DNA from 4 places in the Janthinobacterium sp. HH104 genome. Region 1 is predicted to be linked to each of the others. Evidence: predicted binding sites of a transcription regulator. Region 1 holds the regulator's gene; each other region holds the start of a gene.

The links. The regulator LexA, encoded in region 1, represses DNA repair genes until DNA is damaged. The targets are predictions, from matches to a motif close to ACTGTATNNNNATACAGT.
Region 2: JAB6_RS01880 (DNA topoisomerase IV subunit B) is a predicted target of LexA. The motif match lies at 3,679-3,696, and genes of this name have one in related genera.
Region 3: JAB6_RS08285 (PA0069 family radical SAM protein) is a predicted target of LexA. The motif match lies at 4,010-4,027, and genes of this name have one in related genera.
Region 4: JAB6_RS15240 (error-prone DNA polymerase) is a predicted target of LexA. The motif match lies at 1,785-1,802, and genes of this name have one in related genera.

The regions. Positions count from the first base shown of each region.
Region 1 is NZ_LRIB01000035.1:182,380-187,962, reverse strand. Features, by position in the region: gene JAB6_RS15745 (replicative DNA helicase) at 1-1,327, opposite strand, end outside; gene rplI (50S ribosomal protein L9) at 1,463-1,918, opposite strand; gene rpsR (30S ribosomal protein S18) at 1,946-2,236, opposite strand; gene priB (primosomal replication protein N) at 2,262-2,561, opposite strand; gene rpsF (30S ribosomal protein S6) at 2,582-2,971, opposite strand; gene lexA (transcriptional repressor LexA) at 3,247-3,882, shown strand; gene JAB6_RS15715 (cystathionine gamma-synthase family protein) at 3,967-5,208, opposite strand; gene purF (amidophosphoribosyltransferase) at 5,315-5,583, opposite strand, start outside.
Region 2 is NZ_LRIB01000013.1:228,104-233,686, forward strand. Features, by position in the region: gene JAB6_RS01875 (molecular chaperone HscC) at 1-1,603, opposite strand, end outside; gene JAB6_RS01880 (DNA topoisomerase IV subunit B) at 1,603-3,600, opposite strand; gene kdpF (K(+)-transporting ATPase subunit F) at 4,063-4,152, shown strand; gene kdpA (potassium-transporting ATPase subunit KdpA) at 4,152-5,583, shown strand, end outside.
Region 3 is NZ_LRIB01000023.1:229,121-234,703, reverse strand. Features, by position in the region: gene JAB6_RS08305 (ABC transporter substrate-binding protein) at 1-595, shown strand, start outside; gene JAB6_RS08300 (lipocalin family protein) at 631-1,143, shown strand; gene JAB6_RS08295 (methyl-accepting chemotaxis protein) at 1,407-3,182, shown strand; gene JAB6_RS08290 (tRNA-uridine aminocarboxypropyltransferase) at 3,335-3,961, shown strand; gene JAB6_RS08285 (PA0069 family radical SAM protein) at 4,090-5,232, shown strand; gene JAB6_RS08280 (gamma-glutamylcyclotransferase) at 5,328-5,583, opposite strand, start outside.
Region 4 is NZ_LRIB01000035.1:64,948-70,530, reverse strand. Features, by position in the region: gene JAB6_RS15240 (error-prone DNA polymerase) at 1-1,771, opposite strand, end outside; gene JAB6_RS15235 (transcriptional regulator) at 1,884-2,234, opposite strand; gene JAB6_RS15230 (DUF6516 family protein) at 2,231-2,596, opposite strand; gene JAB6_RS15225 (PhzF family phenazine biosynthesis protein) at 2,741-3,526, shown strand; gene JAB6_RS15220 (TonB-dependent siderophore receptor) at 3,692-5,583, shown strand, end outside.

The sequences.
Region 1 (5,583 bases):
CCATGAAGGTGAGGCGGATGCTGCCGATTGGACCGTTACGTTGTTTACCGATGATGATCTCGGCCGTTCCCTTGTCCGGCGAGTCGGGGTTATACACCTCGTCGCGGTAAATGAACAGGATCACGTCGGCATCCTGCTCAATAGCGCCCGATTCGCGCAAGTCGGACATGACAGGACGTTTGTTCGGGCGTTGTTCCAGCGAGCGGTTCAGCTGGGACAGCGCGATCACGGGGCATCCGAGTTCTTTCGCCAGGCCTTTCAAGCCCCGCGAAATCTCGGAAATCTCCGTGGCGCGGTTGTCGCCCGGCGTATTGGCCGACATCAGTTGCAAGTAATCGACGATGATCAGGCCCAGCTTGCCGCATTGACGCGACAAGCGGCGCGAGCGGGCGCGCAATTCGATGGAATTGAGCGCCGGCGTTTCATCGATGTACAACTGCGCGTCGTTCATCTTTTGAATGGCGTTCGTCAGGCGCGGCCAGTCTTCGTCGTTCAGGCGGCCAGTACGCAAACGGTGCTGGTCGAGCTGTCCGACGGAGCCGAGCATACGCATGGCCAGCTGGGCGCCGCCCATCTCCATCGAGAACACGGCCACGGGCAAGCCGCTGTCGATGGCCACGTTTTCGCCGATGTTGACGGAAAACGCCGTCTTGCCCATCGAAGGACGGCCCGCCACGATTACCAGGTCGCCCGGCTGCAGACCCGAGGTCATGCGGTCGAGGTCGATGAAACCGGTGGGCACGCCCGTGATTTCACTCTGGTTGTCGCGGCTGTACAGTTCGTCGATACGCTCGACCACCTGCGTCAGCAGGGGCTGGATGGCGGTCCAGCCCTGGGCGCCGCGCGCGCCTTCTTCGGCAATGGCGAAAATCTTCGATTCGGCCTCGTCAAGCATCTGCTTGACTTCCTTGCCTTGCGGGCTGAAGGCCGTGCCGGAGATATCGTCGGCGACGGTGATGAGTTTACGCAGCACGCCGCGGTCGCGCACGATCTCGGCGTAACGCCGGATGTTCGCGGCCGATGGCGTGTTTTGCGCCATGGCATTCAGGTAAGCGAGTCCGCCCACGTCATCGGCCTTGCCGAGCTGGGTCAGGGTTTCAAAAACAGTAATGACATCGGCTGGCTTGGAAGCGTTAACCATCTTGACGATTTGCTCGAAGATGATGCGATGGTCATAGCGATAGAAATCCTCCGCATGCATGAAGTCGGCGATGCGGTCATATGCGGCATTGTCGCGCAGCAGACCACCGATGACGGATTGTTCTGCTTCGATCGAATGCGGCGGAATACGGAGGGAATCCAGTTGCGGATCAGAGGGGGCGTTCATGGCGCGAATTATACCCGCTTCGGCGTGATGGCAAAAATAAAGGGCTGAAATTGAGCGAAAAAAAGGCCACAAAAAAGCCGGGCGAACCCGGCTTTTCATAGTGCGGCAATGCTTGCGGGCCAGGCCCGCAGACAATTACGCGTTCGCGTCTGGAACGACAGCGATAACAACTTCCACGACCACGTCGGTGTGCAGAGCAACCGAAACGTTGTGCTCGCCAACGATCTTCAGCGGGCCGGTAGGCATGCGGATTTGTGCTTTTTCAACAGCAAAACCTTGCTTGGTCAGCGCTTCAGCGATGTCGAAGTTGGTGACGGAACCGAACAGACGGCCATCAACACCAGCTTTTTGAGCAACTTGAACGGTCAGGCCGCTCAGTTTTTCGCCCTGGGCTTGCGATGCGGCCAGTTTGGCGGCAGCAGCTTTTTCCAGTTCGGCGCGCTTGACTTCGAATTCAGCCACAGCGGTTGCCGTAGCACGACGTGCCAGGCGTTGCGGGATCAGGAAGTTACGTGCGTAACCGTCTTTGACTTTGACGACTTCGCCGAGGTTACCGACGTTAACAACTTTTTCTAACAGAATGATTTGCATAGTTCTTCTCCAGGAATATCTGACCGATTAAGCGTGGTGCAGATCGGTGTATGGCAGCAGCGCGAGGAAGCGAGCGCGCTTGATTGCGGTGTCAACTTGGCGCTGGTAGTGCGCTTTGGTACCGGTCAGGCGTGCTGGCATGATCTTGCCGTTTTCTTGGACGAAGTCTTTCAGCGTGTCGACGTCTTTGTAGTCGACTTGCTCAACGTGAGCTGCGGTGAAGCGGCAGAACTTCTTGCGTTTGAACAACGGGTTTTGCTGTTTGCGTTTTTCTTTAAGCTTGAGCTTATTTTTGTCGAACTTTTTACCGAATGCCATGTCAGGCTCCTGTATCTAAAATGCGCTAGTCAGAATTGACTGCACTAAAATCAATGATGTGAAACACCAAACTCTTGCTGTTGCGGCTCTTCCTGGCCAGGAAACCCGTGAACTGATATACCCCGCCCAAGCTTGCCTGACTGAACCTGCCTGAGATTTCGCCAGCGGCTAGCGCGGCAACATCAAACTCGGTCAAACGGGCAATCCCTGCTTCCATCTGCTGCGAACTGTGTTGCAATACTGCATTCACAATCGGCAGCCCTGCCGGGGTATAGCGCAATATTTCGCGCTCGGCAATGATGGCGGTTACTTGTAGCTGGTTCAGCGCACGATCCTGGTCAAGAATTAAGCTGCTGCTGCGGCTGGAGCGGCTGCTGGTGCTTCGGTGCGGTGGCTTTTGGCCGCGTCTTCGCGTTGTACCGATTTCATCATCGGCGAAGGAGCTGTTTCAGCTTTCTTCATTTTAACGGTCAGGTGACGCAACACGGCATCATTGAATTTGAATGCTGTTTCCAACTCGACCAGGGTCTCGTTGTCGCATTCGATGTTCAGGCAGATGTAGTGTGCTTTAGGCAGCTTTTGGATCGAGTAAGCCATTTGACGGCGGCCCCAATCTTCCACGCGGTGAACCGAACCGCCGCGGGTGGTTACGCTGGCTTTGTAGCGTTCGATCATCGCGGGCACTTGCTCGCTTTGGTCCGGATGGACGATAAAGACTATTTCATAATGACGCATGCAAACTCCTTCAGGTCGGATTGATAATCGCCCACCCCGGCGTCAAGACGGGTGTGGGAAGGTCAGCCGAAGATTATAACCGCCTTTTGCAAACGTTTCAATCATTCCTTCCACAAGCGCCCGAAAAACCCGTGCGCCGCCGTGCTTTCCGGCCGTGGACAAGTATTTCTTGCGAAATTCGCCCAAAACACGGAAATCCCCTTGCATAGTGGGCGATACTGTACAAAAATACAGACTGTTCATATAGACAGCATTTTAGTATGCACCCACCGCTCATGATCAAGCTGACAGCACGACAAGAACAAATCCTGAACCTGATCAAGGACGCGATTGAAAACACGGGCTTTCCTCCCACCCGTGCCGAAATCGCCAATGAACTGGGTTTCAAATCGGCCAATGCGGCCGAAGAGCATTTGCAGGCCCTGGCCCGCAAGGGCGCGATCGAGATTTCGCCCGGCACCTCGCGCGGCATCCGCCTGATCGGTGCGGCCGCCGAAGCGCCGCCGTCGAAAGTGCCGGCAGCCCTGCTGATGTCGCTGCCCCTGATCGGCCGGGTGGCGGCCGGTTCGCCCATCCTGGCCCAGGAAAACCTGGAAGCGAGCTACAACGTGGACCCGGCCCTGTTCTCGGCCAAGCCCGATTTCCTGCTGAAGGTGCGCGGCTGGTCCATGCGCGACGCCGGCATCATGGATGGCGACTTGCTGGCCGTGAAAAAAGTCGACAGCGCCAAGAATGGCCAGATCGTCGTCGCCCGCATCGGCGACGAAGTCACCGTCAAGCGCTACAAGAAGACGGGCTCCGTCATCGAACTGCTGCCGGAAAATCCGGACTTCAAGGTGATTACAGTGTCGCCCGAAGACGAGTTTGCTTTGGAAGGTTTGGCGGTAGGACTCATGCGCAGCTGGCATTAAGCTGCATGCTCAGACCCGCCGGGTCTGACCCCAGTTTTTAGTTTGCCTCACAACTGGCACATGGCCTAATCACCAACACCGCTCTCAGCCCTCCAACGCTCCTCGGAAATCCTCAAGCAGATCCGCCTCGTCCTCAATACCGACGGACACGCGGATCAGCGATTCGGCGATGCCCATGCTGGCGCGGCGCTCGGCACCCATCTCGTAGAAAATCGTGTGGGCGACGGGAATGACCAGGGTGCGCGTGTCGCCGAGGTTGCTGGCGGGAATGGCAAGATTGAGACGATTGAGGAAATCGAAGCAGTCGATGCCATCTTTCAGCTCAAAGCTGAACAACGAGCCATAGCTGCGGAACAAGTCGGTGGCCAGCGCATGCTGCGGGTGCGACGCCAGGCCAGGATAATGCACGGCAGCCACTCTCGGGTCGGCCTGCAGCATGTTGGCCAGCGCCAGGGCGTTCGAGCAGGTGCGGTCCATGCGCAAGGCCATGGTTTCCGCGCCGACGGCGATATGATGCGCAGCTTCCGGCCCCAGCGAGGCGCCGAAGTCGCGCAAAGCCTTGGCACGGATTTGCGCGATGCCCCACTGCGCGGGCGCCGCCTTCTTGTAATTCTCGAAAATGTTCGGATACTGCGTCCAGTCGAACACGCCCGTGTCCGTCAAGCTGCCGCCCAGGGCATTGCCGTGGCCGCCGATGGATTTCGTCAAGGCATTGACCACCAGGCCCGCGCCCACAGCTTTCGGGCGGAACAGATATGGCGTCGTCATCGTGTTGTCGACGATGTACAAGATGCCCTTCTCGTGGCACAAGTCGCCGATTTTCTTCAGGTCAGCGATCTGCGTGCGCGGATTGGCGATGGTTTCCACAAACACGATGCGCGTGGCCGGCGTGATGGCCGCAGCCACATTGGCCACCTCGGTGGCGTCGACGAATGACACGCCGATGCCCTGCCCCGTCACCGTTTGCCACAAGCTGTTGGTGTTGCCAAACAAAAAGGCCGACGACACGACATGGTCGCCCGCGCGCAGCAACGATTGCACCACGGCGCCGATGGCGCCCATGCCGGTGGCGAAGCACAAAGTCGCCACGCCGTCTTCCATCTTGTTGACCTTGTCTTCCAGCGCGGAGACGGTCGGGTTGCCTTGGCGGCCATAACGGAAGCCCGGCTCCTTGCCCTGGAACACGGACGCGAGCTGGCGCGCATCGGCGTAACCGAAGGCAACGGAAGTGTGCACGGGCTTGTGCAGCGAGCCGTGCTCGATGCCCTTGCGGCGGTCGTTGTGCAGGATGGTGGTGGTGAAGCCGTAGGTTTTTTTGTTGGTCATGGTGGAAGTTCCAAATACTCGTCTTGCCGCTTAACCCAAGGCAAGTGCTGGGGTCAGACCTGAAGGTCCGACCCCAAAAAAAGCCCGGCATCGGCCGGGCAGGTACTTATGCTTCCGTTGTCGCCAGGTTCAGGTTCAGCTGGGAACGGGGCGTATCTTCGGGCGCTGCCGCCTTCGGATGGTGGCGCGCATATTCCAGGCGGTCCAGGTATTCCTGCGACACGTCGCCCGTCACGTACACGCCATCGAAGCACGATGCCTCGAAGTTCGTCAGGGCCGGGTTGACGTCGGCGATCGCCTGCTTCAGCGCGCCGATATCCTGGTACACGAGGTAGTCGGCCGTGATTTCGCGGCACACTTCTTCCGTCGTGCGGC
Region 2 (5,583 bases), on a different contig from region 1:
CCGTGTGCGCAGCCAGATACTGGCGCACGTCGCCCAGCGACTGTTCGTACAGCCGGTCGGCGCGCGTGACCAGGGTGCGGTTTTCCAGCTGCTCGCGCGGGTGGATCTTCAGGTCGGCCAGTTCCGCAAAGCGCTGCTCGATCTGTTCCGGCGTCATCACGCCCGCGTTGTCGCTGATGATCATCTTGTGGCGTTCCTGCGTGGCCAGCACCGTCACTTCCGCTTCCAGCACGCCGCTGATGTCATAGGTGAAGCGCACGTCGATGCCGATCTCGCCAGCCTTTTTCGCGGGGATCGGGAAGCTGATCTTGCCAAGGAAGACGTTGTCGGCCACCAGGCGCGATTCGCCCTGGAAGATCGCCACGTTGATTTCCTTCTGGTTGTCGTAGATGGTGGTGATGTTTTCCGTACGCGAGACGGGTACCACGGAGTTGCGCTCGATGATGGGCAGGTAATGGCCGCCTTCATACTGGTTCGCACCGACCTGGCGCGAAATGGAAATGCCCAGCGAGTATGGCGCCACGTCCGTCATGACCACTTCGTCGAGGGCCGCGTCGCGCATTTTCAGGCCCGCCTGCACGGCGGCGCCCAGCGCCACTGCTTCGTCCGGGTCCAGGTGGATGGCGGGGAAGCGGCCGAACATGCGCGACACGAGTTTGCGCACCAGCGGCATGCGCGTGGCGCCGCCGGCCAGCACCACTTCATTCAATTCCGCGGCGCGGATGGTGGCGTCGCGCAGCGCCCGTTCCACGGGCAGGCGCAGGCGCGCCAGCAGCGGCTCGCACAATTGCGCCAGCTTGTCTTCGCCGATCTCCCAGCTGTATTCCTTGTCCTGGTAGCGCGTGGCCATGCGCACGGACGGCTGCTCCGACAGCAAACGCTTGACGCGCTCGGCCTCATCGCGCAGCAGCTGTTGCTGGCGCGGGTCGAGCAGGCGGCTGCCGACGGCGTCGCGCAGGCCGCTGCCTTCGAGGAAGGCGTCGACCAGCACGGTGACGAAGTCTTCACCGCCGAGGAAATTGTCGCCGGCCGAGGCGCGCACTTCCATCACGCCTTCGAACAGCTCGAGGATCGACACGTCGAACGTGCCGCCGCCCAGGTCGAAAACGAGGAATTTGCTTTCCTGTTCCTTGTCGCGGATGCCATAGGCCAGCGCGGCGGCCGTCGGCTCGTTGAGCAGGCGCTCCACGCGCAAGCCCGCCAGCTGGCCGGCGATGCGCGTGGCCTTGCGCTGCGCATCGCTGAAATACGCGGGCACGGTGATGATGGCTTCCTCGACCTTGTGGCCGAGGAAGGCTTCGGCATCTTCCTTCAGCGCGCGCAGCACCATCGACGACAGTTCTTCCGGGCGGAATTGCTGCGTGCCGAGGGTGATCTTCTTTTCGCTGCCCATGTAGCGCTTGAAGACGGCTGCCGTCAGCTGCGGGTGCGTCTGCAGGCGCTCGCGCGCCGCTCGGCCCACGAGCACAGTGCCGTCGTCATCGATGCTCACGCATGATGGCGTCAGGTGTTCACCGAGCGCATTCGGGATGATGGAAGCCTTGCCGTCGCGCCAGATGGCGACTAGGCTGTTGGTGGTGCCCAGGTCGATGCCGATGATCATCAGATATCCGCCTCCGCCTCATTGCCGTGTTCTTCGATCCAGGCGCGGCGTCCTGCCGCTTCGCCCTTGCCCATCAACATATTGAAGCGCAAGGCCGAAGCCATATGATCGACTTCACCGAGCGTCACGGGCAGCAAACGGCGCGTGTCCGGGTTCATCGTCGTTTCCCACAGTTGCTCGGCGTTCATCTCGCCCAGGCCCTTGAAGCGCGAGATCGACCAGGCGCCCTGTTTCACGCCTTCCTTGCGCAGCTTGTCTTCGATGGCCACCAGCTCGCCGTCGTCGAGCGCGTAGATTTTCTGGATCGGCTTCTTGCCGCGCGCGGGCGCATCGACCCGGTACAAAGGCGGGCGGGCGATGCAGATGTGGCCCTTGTTGATCAGGACCGGGAAGTGCTTGAAGAACAAGGTCAGCAGCAATACCTGGATGTGCGAGCCATCCACGTCCGCATCGGACAGGATGCAGATCTTGCCGTAGCGCAGGCCGGACAGGTCGGGTGTATCGCCCACGCTGTGCGGATCGACGCCGATGGCCACGGCGATATCGTGGATTTCGTTATTGGCGAACAGGCGGTCGCGGTCCGTCTCCCACGAGTTCAAGACCTTGCCGCGCAGGGGCAGAATCGCCTGGAATTCCTTGTCGCGGCCCATTTTGGCCGAACCGCCCGCCGAGTCACCCTCGACGAGGAACAGTTCATTGCGCGCGATGTCCGACGATTCGCAGTCGGTCAGCTTCCCGGGCAGGACGGCCACGCCCGACGATTTTTTCTTTTCCACTTTTTGCAGCGAGCGCTGGCGCGACTGCGCCTGCTTGATCACCAGTTCGGCAAGCTTCTTGCCGTAGTCGACGTGCTGGTTCAGCCACAGTTCCAGCGGCGGCTTGGTGAAGGTCGACACGAGGCGCACGGCGTCGCGCGAGTTCAGGCGTTCCTTGATCTGGCCCTGGAATTGCGGGTCCAGCACTTTCGCCGACAGCACGAACGAAGCGCGCGCGAACACGTCTTCCGGCAGCAGCTTCACGCCTTTCGGCAGCAGCGAGTGCATTTCGACGAAGTTTTTCACGGCGCCGAACAGGCCGTCGCGCAAGCCCGATTCGTGCGTGCCGCCATTCGAGGTGGGGATCAGATTGACGTACGATTCGCGCACGATGGCGCCTTCTTCCGTCCACGCCACCACCCAGGCCGCGCCTTCGCCTTCGGCAAAGCCTTCCGAGTCCGGCCCCGCGTATTGCGCGCCCTCGAAAAGGGGAATCAGGGTTTCGCCATTCGATACCTGCGCCAGCGTTTCGGTCAGGTAGCCGCGCAAGCCTTCCGCGTACTGCCACGTCTGCGTATCGCCCGTCTTCGCGTTGGTCAGGGTGACGGTGACGCCCGGCAGCAGCACGGCTTTCGAGCGCAGCAGGCGTTGCAGCTCCGTTTGCGAGATGTTCGGCGAATCAAAATATTTTGCATCGGGCCAGGCCGTGACGCGCGTGCCCGACTTCTTGCCGTCGCGCGGGGCGGGGCGGGAATTCAATGGCTCGATCACGTCGCCATTCGCAAACACCATGTGGTGCAAGCCGTTGCCGTCGCTTTCTTTGCGCCAGACGGTGATTTCCAGGCGTGTGGACAGCGCATTGGTGACGGACACGCCGACGCCGTGCAGACCGCCCGAGAACGCGTAGGCGCCGCCCGAACCCTTGTCGAACTTGCCGCCCGCGTGCAGCCTTGTAAACACGATTTCCACGGTCGGCACGCCTTCTTCCGGGTGCAGGCCGACGGGAATGCCGCGGCCATTGTCTTCCACGGTGATGCTGCCATCCGTGTTTTGCGTGACGGCGATGTGCGTGCAATGACCGCCCAACGCCTCGTCGGAGGCATTGTCGATCACTTCCTGAATGATATGCAGCGGATTTTCAGTGCGGGTGTACATCCCCGGGCGCTGCTTGACGGGTTCCAGTCCTTTCAGGACACGGATGGATGATTCGCTGTAGTCGGATGCTGGTTTTTTAGTGGCCATACGTGTTCAAGCTAAGTAAAGACAGTGGTTGGAACGCCAGGCCAGGGCACTGCGGGCGCAATGACAGCGGCGGCGATAACTGTATGAATATACAGTATATCCCGTCCAGCGTCACTGGGGGAGGGCAGTGCGGCAGGCCAGGCGTCCTTGTGCGGACGCTCGCGCATTCTATCTTGTCCCGCGAGCAATAGCGCTACTCCAGGGCAACAACAGTGCGCCTCAGGCGTGGTTTTGCGCCAATTGTGCTGGATTTTATGCGGTAAAGCCCCCGTTTTTACATCTTGTTTACATGCGCCTCCCCAGTCTTTACGAATTTTTTAGACCCTTTTGGCTAATCTGCTCACTATCAAAACAAACCTGAATGAGGGTGGGAATGGATCTCGTGTATCTCGGCTTGATTGCCGTGTTTTTCGTCCTGGCGGCCGGCTTTGCCGTCGCCTGCGACAAATTAGGGAGCGTCAAATGAACGCGTTTTATGTGCTGGGCGCCGTCGTCTCGGCTGGTTTGCTCGTGTACCTGCTGGTGGCGCTGCTGAAGGCGGAGGAACTGTGATGACGACGCAATCGATACTGTTATTGGTGGCCTTCCTGGCCGTGCTGCTGGCCGCCGGCTATCCGCTGGGCCTGTACATGGCCAAGGTGGCCGGCGATGCGCCCGTGCGCGGCCTGGGCTGGCTGCAAAAGCTGGAAAACCTGCTGTACCGCTGGTCCGGCCTGCCCGACGACAAGGCCATGGGCTGGAAAAGCTATGCCATCGCCCTGATCGTCTTCAATACCGTGGGCGCCGTCTTCGTCTACGGCCTGCAGCGCCTGCAGGGCATTTTACCGTTGAATCCACAGGGCCTGGGCGCCGTCAGCCCCGATTCCTCGTTCAATACCACCGTCAGCTTCGTCGCCAATACCAACTGGCAGGGCTACGGCGGCGAACAGACCATGAGCTATCTGACCCAGATGCTGGGCATGGCATGCCAGAACTTCTTTTCGGCGGCCACCGGCATCGCCGTGATCTTCGCGCTGGTGCGCGGCTTCGCCTCGCGCTCGGGCAAATCGATCGGCAATTTTTGGGTCGACCTCGTGCGCTCGACCCTGTACATCCTGCTGCCGCTGTCGCTGGCCCTGTCCGTCGTCTTCATGGGCGAAGGCATGATCCAGAATTTTTCCGCCTACAAGGAAGTGACCCTGCTCGATCACGTGGCGTATGAAACGCCGAAGGTGACAGCCGACGGCCAGCCCGTGCTGGATGCGGCCGGCAAGCCCGTGATGGAAGCGCAAGTGGCGGCGACGCAGACGATCGCCATGGGCCCCGTCGCGTCGCAGGAATCGATCAAGCTGCTGGGCACGAACGGCGGCGGCTTCTTCAACGCCAATTCCTCGCACCCGTATGAAAACCCGACCGTGCTGTCGAACTTCCTGCAGATGCTGGCCATCTTTATCATCCCCGCCGGCCTGTGCTTCACCTTTGGCAGCATGGTGGGCGACATGCGCCAGGGCTGGGCCGTGCTGGCCGCCATGACCCTGATCTTTGTCGTCATGACGGCCGGCGTGATGAGCGCCGAGCAGCAAGCCAATCCATCCTTGCAAGCGCTGGGCGTGGATCAGCAGGCCAGCAGCCTGCAATCGGGCGGCAATATGGAAGGCAAGGAAACGCGCTTCGGCATCAGCTCCTCGACACTGTTCGCGGCCGTGACGACGGCCGCATCGTGCGGCGCCGTCAATTCCATGCACGACTCCTACATGCCTTTGGGCGGGATGGTGCCGCTGCTGCTGATGCAGTTCGGCGAAGTGATTTTCGGCGGCGTGGGCACGGGCCTGTACGGCATGCTGATGTTCGCCATCCTGGCTGTCTTCATCGCCGGCCTGATGATAGGCCGCACGCCTGAATACCTGGGCAAGAAAATCCAGGCCTATGAAATGAAGATGGTGTCGCTTGCCATCCTGATCACGCCAGCCCTAGTCTTGACGGGCACGGCGATCGCCGTGATGG
Region 3 (5,583 bases), on a different contig from region 1:
CCCCGTACCCTGGAAGCGGGGCGTGCTGATGCTGCAGACGGGCGAGGCGTTTGCTCTGTATCCGCCGTATTCATGGCGCAGCGAGCGGCCGTACGTGCGCTATTCCGTGCCGCTGCTGATGGAGCAGCTGGTGGTGCTGTGCAACCAGGAGGTGCTGGCCAAACGCACGCTGCGGCAGTGGCCCGCCGATTACAGCGGCTTGCACATCGGCGTGAACGCGGGTTTCTTGCTGGGCGATGCAAAGCAGACTGCAGCCGTGCAAGCGGCCAATATCGTGTTCGATACGGCCAAGGGCACGCGCACGAATCTGCTCAAGCTGATGCGTGGACGTATCGATTGCTATGTCAGCGACCGCCTGTCGGCGCAGTGGGAATTGCAGCGCATCCGGCGCGAGGAACCGCCGGGCACGCCGATGCAGGCGATTCAGGAAACGGCGCAGCTGGCCAGCCAGCAGGGACACCTGGGCTTTACGGAGCGCCGGCCTGCCGCCTACCCGTATCGCGATGACTTTATCGAACAATTTAATGCCGCCATCGTGCGCATGCAAAACAATGGCGCGATCCGCCGCATCGTCGATCGCGCGCTGCAACCCTGACCTTGCCACCCTGATTTCACCCGATGGAGAAAAACATGAAAAAACTGCTGTTCCTGTGTGTGCTTGTGCTGGCCGGCTGCGTGGGCCGGCCCGAGAATATTGTGCCAGTTAGCAACTTCGACACGACCCGCTATATGGGAAAGTGGTATGAGATCGCGCGCCTCGACCACTCGTTCGAACGGGGCTTGAGCCATGTGACGGCTGACTACAGCCTGCGTCAGGATGGCGGTCTGAAAGTGCTCAACCGCGGCTACAAGGATGCGGACGCTGTCTGGAAGGACGCGGAAGGCAAGGCGTATTTCGTCGACAAGAAAGACGTGGGCTATCTGAAAGTGTCGTTTTTCGGCCCCTTTTATGGTTCCTACATCGTCTTCGACCTCGACCAGCAAAATTACAGCTATTCCATGATCAGCGGCCCCGACAAATCCTACTTCTGGTTGCTGTCGCGCACGCCAACCATGGACCCTGCCTTGCAGCAGCGCCTGATCGAGAAAGCCGGTGGCCTGGGTTTCGATACGACAAAATTGATCTACGTGAAGCAAAACTGACACTGCTTGCCTGCCGCCCGTTCGTGGCGGCATACCACCTTCTGGCTGTTGCTTTTCTGCATGTTATTTCTTGCAATGCCACTCTGATTCACTCACAATCTGCTCCAAAGTAGTGCGCTGCGGCGCGCTGCCATTCCGGTGGCGTGGATAACGTTGCGCCACCTCTCGTGATTGCCGCACGGCAGATGCCTGCTATATTGATACGTAGCAGTAAATCGGTTTCGTGGCGTCTGTGCATCGTTTTTTCAGATTGGAATCACGCAATGAAGAACCTCAAAATCGGCGTACGTCTTGGTGGCGGTTTTGCCGCCGTCCTCCTTCTGTTGACGACCTTGACCGTGGTGGGCATCGTGCAGATGCAAAGCGCCAGCAAGGAGACCGATGCGCTCGTCAACGTCAAGGTGCGCAACGAGCGCCTGATCGGTGAATGGACCAAGGTCATCGAGGTGAACGCGGCGCGCACGGCGGCCGCCTGGAAAGTCAGCGATCCTGAACACCAGAAACAGTTTGAAAAGGAAATGGCGGTCTCGTCCGCACGCGCGACGGAAATCCAGAACGACATCGGCAAGAGCCAGCTGAACGCTGAAGAGCAAGCGCTGTACCAGGAAGTGCTGAGCACGCGCAAGGCCTACACGGAAGTGCGCAAGAATGTGTTCAAGGCCAAGAATGCGGGCGATCTTGAACTGGGCAAGCGCCTGTACGAAGGCGATATGGGCGTCAAGCGCGACATCTACCTGGCGTCGCTGAAGAAGCTGGAACTGCTGGAGGCCAAGTTGCTCGATGAATCAGCCGCGCAAATCCGTTCGCGCTATGAAAGCGGCCGTCTGCTGCTGATCTCGCTGGGCGTGGTCGCCATCTTGCTCGGCATCGCCTGCGCGTACTGGATTACACGCTCGATCACCCGCCCGATCACGCGTGCCGTCGAGGTGGCGGAAGCCGTGTCCGCTGGTGACCTGACCAGTCATATCGTCGTGGAAAGCCGCGATGAAACGGGGCAATTGATGCACGCGCTGAAAAACATGAACGACAAGCTGGTGAGCATCGTCGGCCAGGTGCGCGCCGGCACCGAATCGATCAGCACGGCGTCGAGCGAAATTGCCGCCGGCAACCTGGACTTGTCGTCGCGCACGGAAGAGCAGGCCAGTTCGCTGGAAGAAACGGCGTCTTCCATGGAAGAGCTGACCTCCACCGTGAAACTCAACGCCGACAATGCGCGCAGCGCGAACCAGCTGGCCATCGACGCCTCGCAGATCGCCAGCAAGGGCGGGGTGGTGGTATCGGAAGTGGTCAGCACCATGGGCTCGATCAACGATTCCTCGCGCAAGATCGTCGATATCATCAGCGTCATCGACGCCATCGCCTTCCAGACGAATATCCTGGCCTTGAACGCGGCCGTGGAGGCGGCCCGGGCCGGCGAGCAGGGCCGTGGTTTTGCCGTCGTCGCTTCCGAGGTGCGCAACCTGGCGCAACGTTCGAGCGCGGCGGCCAAGGAAATCAAGGGCTTGATCGACGATTCCGTGCAAAAGGTCGAAGCCGGTTCGCAACTGGTGGACAAGGCGGGCCGCACCATGGACGAGATCGTGCAAAGCATCAGCCATGTGACGCAGATCATGAACCAGATCACCGACGCCAGCGATGAACAGCGCACCGGCATCGAACAAGTCAACCAGGCCATCGGCCAGATGGACCAGGTGACGCAGCAAAACGCGGCCCTCGTGGAAGAAGCGGCTGCAGCGGCCGAATCCATGCAGGAACAGGCGGCCAAGCTGGCCGACGTGGTGGGCCTGTTCAAACTCGATGCAACGCAGCACTATGTGTCGGCCAATGCCAGCCCGTCCGTGACGGCATCCGCACCAGCTGCCATGCGACCTGCGACGCGACCTGTCACCAGGCCCACCATGCAGCCAGCAAGGCACCGCGCGCCGGCGCCAGCCGTGGCGGCACCCGCGCCGGGCAAGGCGGCGCAAGCGGACGCTGTGCGTGCACGCGCGCCGAAGGCACCGGTGGCATCCGGCGTCGACGAGTGGGAAGAGTTTTAAGCGCAAATTCCCCTTGGCATGGCGCGGGCGCTACAATCGCGGCTTGAAGACAGCCGCGAACGCGCTCCGCCATGACCACCCGCCGTATCCCCAGCCATCCGTCCAGTAATACCGTCGGCCATACCGCCAGCCGATCCGCTGCATCCTCCTCCTTGGCTGAACCCGCCAAACGGGCGCGCTGCCCGGCTTGCCTGCGCGCCGTGTCCAGCTGCATCTGCCGCTGGATCGCCCCCGTTTCCCATGCGGTGGAAGTGCTGATCCTGCAGCATCCGCTGGAAGTCCACAATGCCAAGGGCAGCGCCCGCTTGCTGCACCTGAGCCTGCCCAACAGCCGCATGCTGACGGGCGAACAGTTTGCCCCCGATGTTCTCGCCGGGCTGCTGGCCGGCAAGCACAATGTGCTGCTGTACCCGGATACGCCAGGCGACCGCTCGCTGGGCATCGCGCCGCCGCCAGTGCTCGACCCCGCCATCTTGCTCGATCCCAGCCAATTGCGGCTGGTGGTGCTAGACGCCACCTGGCGCAAGAGCCGCAAGATGCTATATATGAATCCCCCGTTGCAACAGCTGCCGCGCCTGCCACTGCGCGATACGCCCGCTTCCCATTACCTGATCCGCAAGGCGCACGCGCCAGACCAGTTATCGAGCCTGGAAGCGACGTGCTATGCCTTGATGCAGTTGGAGCAGGACGCGGCCCGCTTCGTTCCCCTGATCACGGCATTTGACGGTTTTGTCGCGCAGCAGTTGAGTTATGTCATGCCGCAGGGTGAAAAAGCTTGAAATAGCACCATGGCAGCCCTTGATATTGGCCGGACAGCGGCATAGTATACTGTACGTATATACAGTTGATGGGGCCGTTCATGAAAGCAATCATTCCAGAGCACGATGACAGCTTCGCCGGGCAAGCCATGCTGCCGCCGCAATCGCTGAAAGCTCACAAGGGCCGTGGGGCCGTCTCGAACCTGCAAGGGCGCTACGAGGTGCATGCGCGCGCCGGTTTCGACGATGGCTGGAGCGTGGGCGGCCTGGATGAGGCGGCCGGGGAAGAGGGGGCGCCGGGCTGGAAGACGCAGGTCAGCGATGAGCAGGCGCGCACCATCCTCACGCGCAACGCTTCGCCCGATTTGCCGTTCAATGTCTCGCTGAACCCGTACCGCGGTTGCGAACACGGCTGCATTTATTGCTTTGCCCGTCCCACGCACAGCTATCTGGGCCTGTCGCCGGGCCTGGACTTCGAAAGCCGCATCTACGCCAAGGTGAACGCTCCTGAACTCTTGCGGCGCGAACTGGCCAGGCCGTCGTATGTGCCTGAACCGATCGCCCTCGGCGTCAATACCGATGCGTATCAGCCGTGCGAACGCGAACGGCAGCTGACGCGGCGCGTGCTGGAAGTGCTGCAGGAGTGCGACCATCCCGTGGCGCTGATCACGAAATCGTCGCTGATCGAGCGCGATATCGACATTCTGGCACCCATGGCGGCCAGGCATCTGGCGGCCGTGGCCGTGACTGTCACCACGCTCGACCCGGCCATCGCGCGCACCCTGGAACCGCGCGCGGCTGCTCCGGCGCGGCGGCTGCGCACCATCCGCACGCTGACGGAGGCCGGTATTCCCGTGGGCGTGAGCATCGCGCCCATCATCCCGTTCGTGACGGAGCCGGAAATCGAACAGCTGCTCGAAGCCGTGCGCGACGCGGGCGCCATCCACGCCCATTACGTGGTGCTGCGTCTGCCGTGGGAAGTGAGCCCGCTGTTTCAGCAATGGCTGGAAGCACACTTCCCGGAACGGGCCCAGCGCGTGATGAACCGGGTGCGCGAAATGCGGGGCGGCAAGGATTACGACAGCGCGTTCGGCGCGCGCATGCGGGGCGAAGGCGTGTGGGCCGACCTCATCCGCCAGCGCTTTGAAAAGGCCGTGCACCGGCTGGGGCTGCATGGCAAGAGCGGCCGCTTCAAGCAGCTCGATTGCACGCAGTTCCGCCGGCCTCTGATGGTGCCGCCGTTGGGCGCGAAAGTGAAAAATGGCAATGCGGGACAGCTGGATTTGTTTTAAGAAGTGAAGCCAAGTTAAGTCGTCGTTACCGCTGATGGGGCGGAGGCGCTGCGGCGCTATCGTGTAGGGCTAACGTGTAGCGCTAGCGTGTAGCATTATTCTGCAGCGTTATCCTGTGCAGGTGCCTGCATCTGCGCCAGATGTTGCTCGATGGCAAAGACATGCGGATCGCTCTTGCCCAGCTCGCGCAAGGCGCTGGCCAAGTGCAGCAGGTATTCGCTGTTCGGACCGCTGGGGCCGATTGATCGGGCGATCTGGCGCGCGATGTCCAGTTCCGGGGCGGCGCCCAGGAAGGCGGCGTTTTCCTCGTTGGCGATGTACACGAGGCCTTCGACCTTGCTGCCGTCCTCG
Region 4 (5,583 bases), 120 kb from region 1:
TGGTGTCGGCCTCGCACATCATGTCGTAGGTGGCCGGGTCTTCGCGGGGAATATCCTGCAGGCGGAACTCTTCGCCGCGCCGCGCACCGACCAGTTCCAAAGCGCGGCGCAGGGCCGACAGCATGCCCAGCGCCAGCACGTCGACCTTCATCAAGCCCAGCTCCTCGAGGTCGTTCTTGTCCCACTCGATGACGCTGCGCTCGGCCATGGTGGCGTTTTCAATCGGCACCAGGCGCGACAATTTTCCATGCGCAATGACGAAGCCGCCCGGATGCTGCGACAGATGGCGGGGAAAGCCCAGCAGCTGCTGCGCCAGGCCGGCCCACTGCTGCGACAATGCCGCTTCCGGGTCGAGCCCGCATTCGGCAAGGCGCTCCAACAGATCGCGCTTGCCGTCGAACCAGCGGTGCGCCTTGGCCACTTTTTCCACGATGGCCAGGTCGATCCCCAGCGCCCGGCCGCTGTCGCGCAAGGCGCTTTTCGGACGGTAGCTGATCACCACGGCGGCCAGCGCAGCCCGCTCGCGCCCATATTTTCCGTAGATATATTGAATCACCTCTTCGCGCCGCTGGTGCTCGAAGTCGACGTCGATGTCGGGCGGCTCGTTGCGCTCGCGCGACATGAAGCGCCCGACCAGCGAATTGCCGCGTGCCGGGTCCACTTCCGTGATGTGCAGGCAATAGCAGACGGCCGAATTGGCGGCCGAGCCCCTGCCCTGGCACAGGATGTTTTGCGAGCGGGCAAAGCGCACGATATCGTACACGGTCAAAAAGTACGCTTCATACGACAGCTCGGCGATCAGATCCAGCTCCTGCTCGATCTGTTCCTGCACGTTGGCCGGAATGCCCAACGGAAAGCGGAGACGCGCGCCCGCATATGTTTCCTCGCGCAGATAGGTCGCCGGCGTGTGGCCGCCCGGCACCAGTTCGTCGGGATAGTCATAGTGCAGGCTGTCGAGGGAAAATTCGCACATCTTGGCGATGCGCAAGGTTTCCGCCAGCGCTTGCGGCGGATACACATTGGCCAGGCGCAGGCGCGCGCGCAAATGCTGCTCCGCATTTTGCGCCAGCGCATAGCCGCATTCGCCCACGGGCTTGCCCACGCGAATCGCGCACAAAGTGTCGAGCAGGGGCTTGCGCGAACGCACGTGCATGCACACGTGGCCGACGGCCACCACGGGCAAACCCTGCGCCTGCGCCGCCTCTTGCACGGCGCTGCGGTGCGCGTCATCCTGCGCCCGCTGCAGCAGGTTCAGGCCGATCCAGCTGCGCTCGCCGCCAAAGGTGGCCGCCATCCACGCCCCCTGTGCGCGCACGGTTTCCGGCTGGGCCGGATAGCTGGGCAGCAAGATCATCAGACAGCCGGGCAGCCCCTGCAAATGCGCAAACTCGGCCGAAGGCGCCGCAAAATCGTCGGGCGTCAGCAAATAGCGCCCCTTGGCCGCCCGCGTGCGCGCCATGGTAATCAGTTCCGACAAATTGCCATAACCGTCGATGTCCCGCACCAGCGCCAGCAAGGACAGGGCCGGACTGCCGTCGGCCTGCGTCAAATGAAAATGCGCGCCGATAATCAGCGGAAAACCGGCCCGCTTGGCCGTCGCATGGGCACGCACGACACCCGCCAGCGAGCACTCGTCGGTGATGGCCAGCCCCTTGTACCCGAGCTGGACGGCGCGCGCCACCAGTTCTTCCGCATGCGAGGCTCCATGCAGGAAGCTGAAATTGCTCAAGCAGTACAGCTCAGCATACTCGGGTAAGACGGCGCCCCACATGATCTACCTCAATACTGTATATAAACACAGTATATTATACGCATCTGGAAGAGGTGGCCGAGAAGCGCAACAGCTGTTGATTTAGAAAGTCAAAAGCTGAGAGCATGAAAAGTCAATGCGCGACAATACGAAACTCAGTTGCGGTGGCGATGGGACGAACTTGATTGCGCTCCCGTTTCAATTCCACGATGCCGTAGTTGGACATGGTTTTCAGTGTCCGCGACAGATTGCTCGGTTTACGGCCCGTTGTCTCAGCCAAGGCCGAGATGGATTCCGGTTGCGTTTCCAGAATCACGTGCAGCAATGCCCGGTTTTCGTCGCTCAGGACTTCCGCCAGCGATTTGATGGAAGTGAACCAGACTTTGGGTTCGTTCAGCTTCGGTTTATAGGTACCACGAGCGATGGCGAGCACGCGTTCGCGGATTTTCTCTTGCGGCATGATGCCAATAAAAATCGGTTTCATTGCTTTTTTACCTCCAGCAAAATGCGGTCCACGTCAGCAAAGAAATCATTGATCAGATGCTGTGCGTCCTTGAATTCGTATGGCACTCCCTGATCTGAGGGATGACGGTGTTTATGGTCAAAAGTCACGATACGTCCCGCATATTTGAATTTCTTTGGCGGCTTCACCATATGGGCATTGTCGTAACCGAGGATGCGTTTGCCATACGGTTCGTGCAACGTCAGCGAGTAGCGTATGCCATGGGGGATCTCATCCGATGCCTTTGTCCGCCTGGCTTCTATCTTGATCCAATAGCCGCCATCCTGGTCGAGTATGGAACCGTCGAGGTCCAGCAATGTATCAATGGCAGGATCGATCCACATGCGGCAAAGTATATCATCAGTTGATATGCAGCTTCCACGAAGGCGTCAATAAGCAGAGCCTTGTCGCTACAGGCTGGCAGGATTGCAAGAGGCGTTGCGCATATTTTCGTTTATGCTCGTGTTTTACCTTATGCCTCGCCCACCATGATCGTCCACTTCTTAAAATGTTTCGGCGCCGCACCCGGTGGCGGCAATGCGGCGCTGGTCGTGGAAAACGACGACAACAGCGAAACGGCGCGCCAGCAATTTGCCCGCGAACGCCAGGTCAGCGCCTGCGTCTTCCTCGACCGGCAAGCGGACGGAGGCGTCGTGCTCGACTATTTTTATCCGCACACGCGCAGTCCCCTGTGCCTGCATGCCACCCTGGCGGCCGCGCATGTGCTGCTGACGGCGCCTGGCGCACCGGCAGCCTTGACGGTGACCACGGCCATGCGCGGGCAAGCCTTGCAGCTGGTGCGCCGCGCGGAAGGTCTATTCATCGGCCTGACACCGCAACCGGCGCCTGCCGTCATGGTGGAAAAATATGTGCCGTCGGAACTGATGGGCCAGCACATGCACTTGCTGTCGCCGCCCGTGATCGCCTCCGTCGGCAGCCCGAAGCTGCTGCTGGAAGTGGCAGACCGCACCACCCTGCGCGCGCTGCGGCCGAACCTGGAACTGATCGCCGACTGGAGCGCCTTGCATCAAGTCAACGGCTGCTATGCATATTGCCGCACGGGCGAGCACGAGTACGAGGGACGCAACTTCAACCACCTCGACCCGGCGCTGGAAGACAGCGCCACGGGCGTGGCGGCGGGCGCGCTGTCAGCGCATTGGCAGCAGTCGCTGCGCCTGCATCAGGGCCACGTGACGCAGCAGCCTTGTTTGATCGAGGTGCAATACAGCGCGCAAGCAATCTGGGTGGGCGGCATGGTGCAACGCAGCACCTGAACGGGGCATGCCGCACCAGTACAAGGCAAGCCGGGCAGCGGCGAAAAGATAATCAACCAGGAAACAACAGTTACTACAAATTTGTAATAACAAAACAAAGTATCGCTGGTGAATGATGAAATGATGGCACTAGAATCAAGTCACAATACCACTTGGAGATACTGCGTGCCGACCCTCACCACCTTGCGTAAAGCAGTCCTCATCAGCCTGTACGGCAGCGCCGCCCTGGCCGCCTTCAGTCCCGCCGCCATGGCGCAGAGCAACGACCCTGCGGCCACAGAAGGCCCCGTACAAACGGTCAGCGTGGTCGGCTCGCGCAGGGTCGCCAGTTCCTCCACCGATACGATGGTGCCGGTCGATATCATTCCGATTTCCAAGGTGGCCGAGCAAGGCGGCCAATTCGACCTGGCGCAATCGCTGCAATACATCTCGCCCTCGTTCAATTCCACGCGCCAGACGGGCGCCGACGGGGCCGACCTGATCGATTCAGCAGCCCTGCGCGGCCTCGGTTCCGACCAGACCTTGGTGCTGGTCAACGGCAAGCGGCGCCACACGACGGCCCTCGTCAACCTGTTTGGCGCGCGCAACCGCGGCAACACGGGCACGGACATGAATGCGATTCCCTTGTTGGCGATCAAGAACGTGCAAGTGCTGCGCGACGGCGCCGCCGCCCAGTACGGCTCGGACGCCATTGCCGGCGTGATCGACATCGAACTGAAGAAAAGCCTGGGCTGCGAAGCGGTGGCCGGCTACAGCCAGTATTCGGAAGGCGACGGCAAGAATTACATGACCTCGGCCTACTGCGGCATCGCGCTGGGCGACAAGGGCACCCTGGCCATCACCGGCGAATACCTGGACCGGGGCCGCTCGAACCGGGCCGATTCCGACAGCATGCGCATCATCGGCGACACCAAATCCAAAAATAAAACCCTGTACGTGAATGGCGACTACGCCACCAGCGGCACGGGCAAGCTGTACTTCACTGCCGGCGCGCAGACACGCGACGCCTCGAGCGCCGCATTTGGCCGGGGCGGCATCGGCAGCGATGACATCCCGTCGCGCAATTCGGCCGCCATGTACCCGGACGGTTTCGTGCCTTTCATTAACGGCAAGATCGACGATCAGTACGCCACCATCGGCCACCGCAGCCAGATCGGCGAATGGCATGCGGACTTTTCGCAAACCTATGGCTACAACAAGATGCGCTACGACATCAGCAATACGCTGAACGCCTCGATCGCCAACCTCGACTTGATGAACGGCGGCAAGGGCGTCAGCGCCAGCAGCTACGACGCGGGCGGCTTCTCGTTCCAGCAGCTGACCAGCAACGCCGACTTCAGCCGCTACTATGACACGGTGATGCGCGGCATGAACGTGGCCTTCGGTGCCGAATACCGCAGCGAGGAATACAAGATCATGGCCGGCGAACCGGGCTCCTACAACGACGCCGACGGCGTGGGCGTGGGCGGCAATGCGGGCAGCCAGGGCTTCCCCGGCTTCCAGCCCGGCGACGCCACCAAGGCCAAGCGCCACAGCATCGCCGCGTATGGCGACGTGGAACTGGAATGGACGGAACGCCTGAAAACCCAGGCAGCCTTGCGCTATGAAAAATTCAGCGACTTCGGCTCCACCGTGACGGGCAAGCTGGCCGGCAGCTACAAGCTGGCGCCAAACGTGCTGCTGCGCGGTTCGGCCAGCACGGGTTTCCGCGCGCCATCGTTGCAGCAAGTGTATTTCTCGTCCACCTTCACCGACTTCATCGGCGGCGTGCCCACCGACGTGGTGCTGGCGCCGAACGGCGGCACCGTCGCCAACGCGGCCGGCATTCCCAAGTTGAAAGAGGAAAAATCCACCAGCTTTACCTTGGGCACCACCTGGACGCCGACGCAAGCCATCTCCGTCACGGCCGACCTGTACAACATCAAGATCAAGGACCGCATCGTGCTGTCGGGCCGCTTCAATGCCGACAATTACCCTGACCTGGCCGCGCGCCTGGCCCTGTTGGGCGTGGGCGAGGCGCAATTCTTCGTCAACTCCATCGACACGCGCACGCGCGG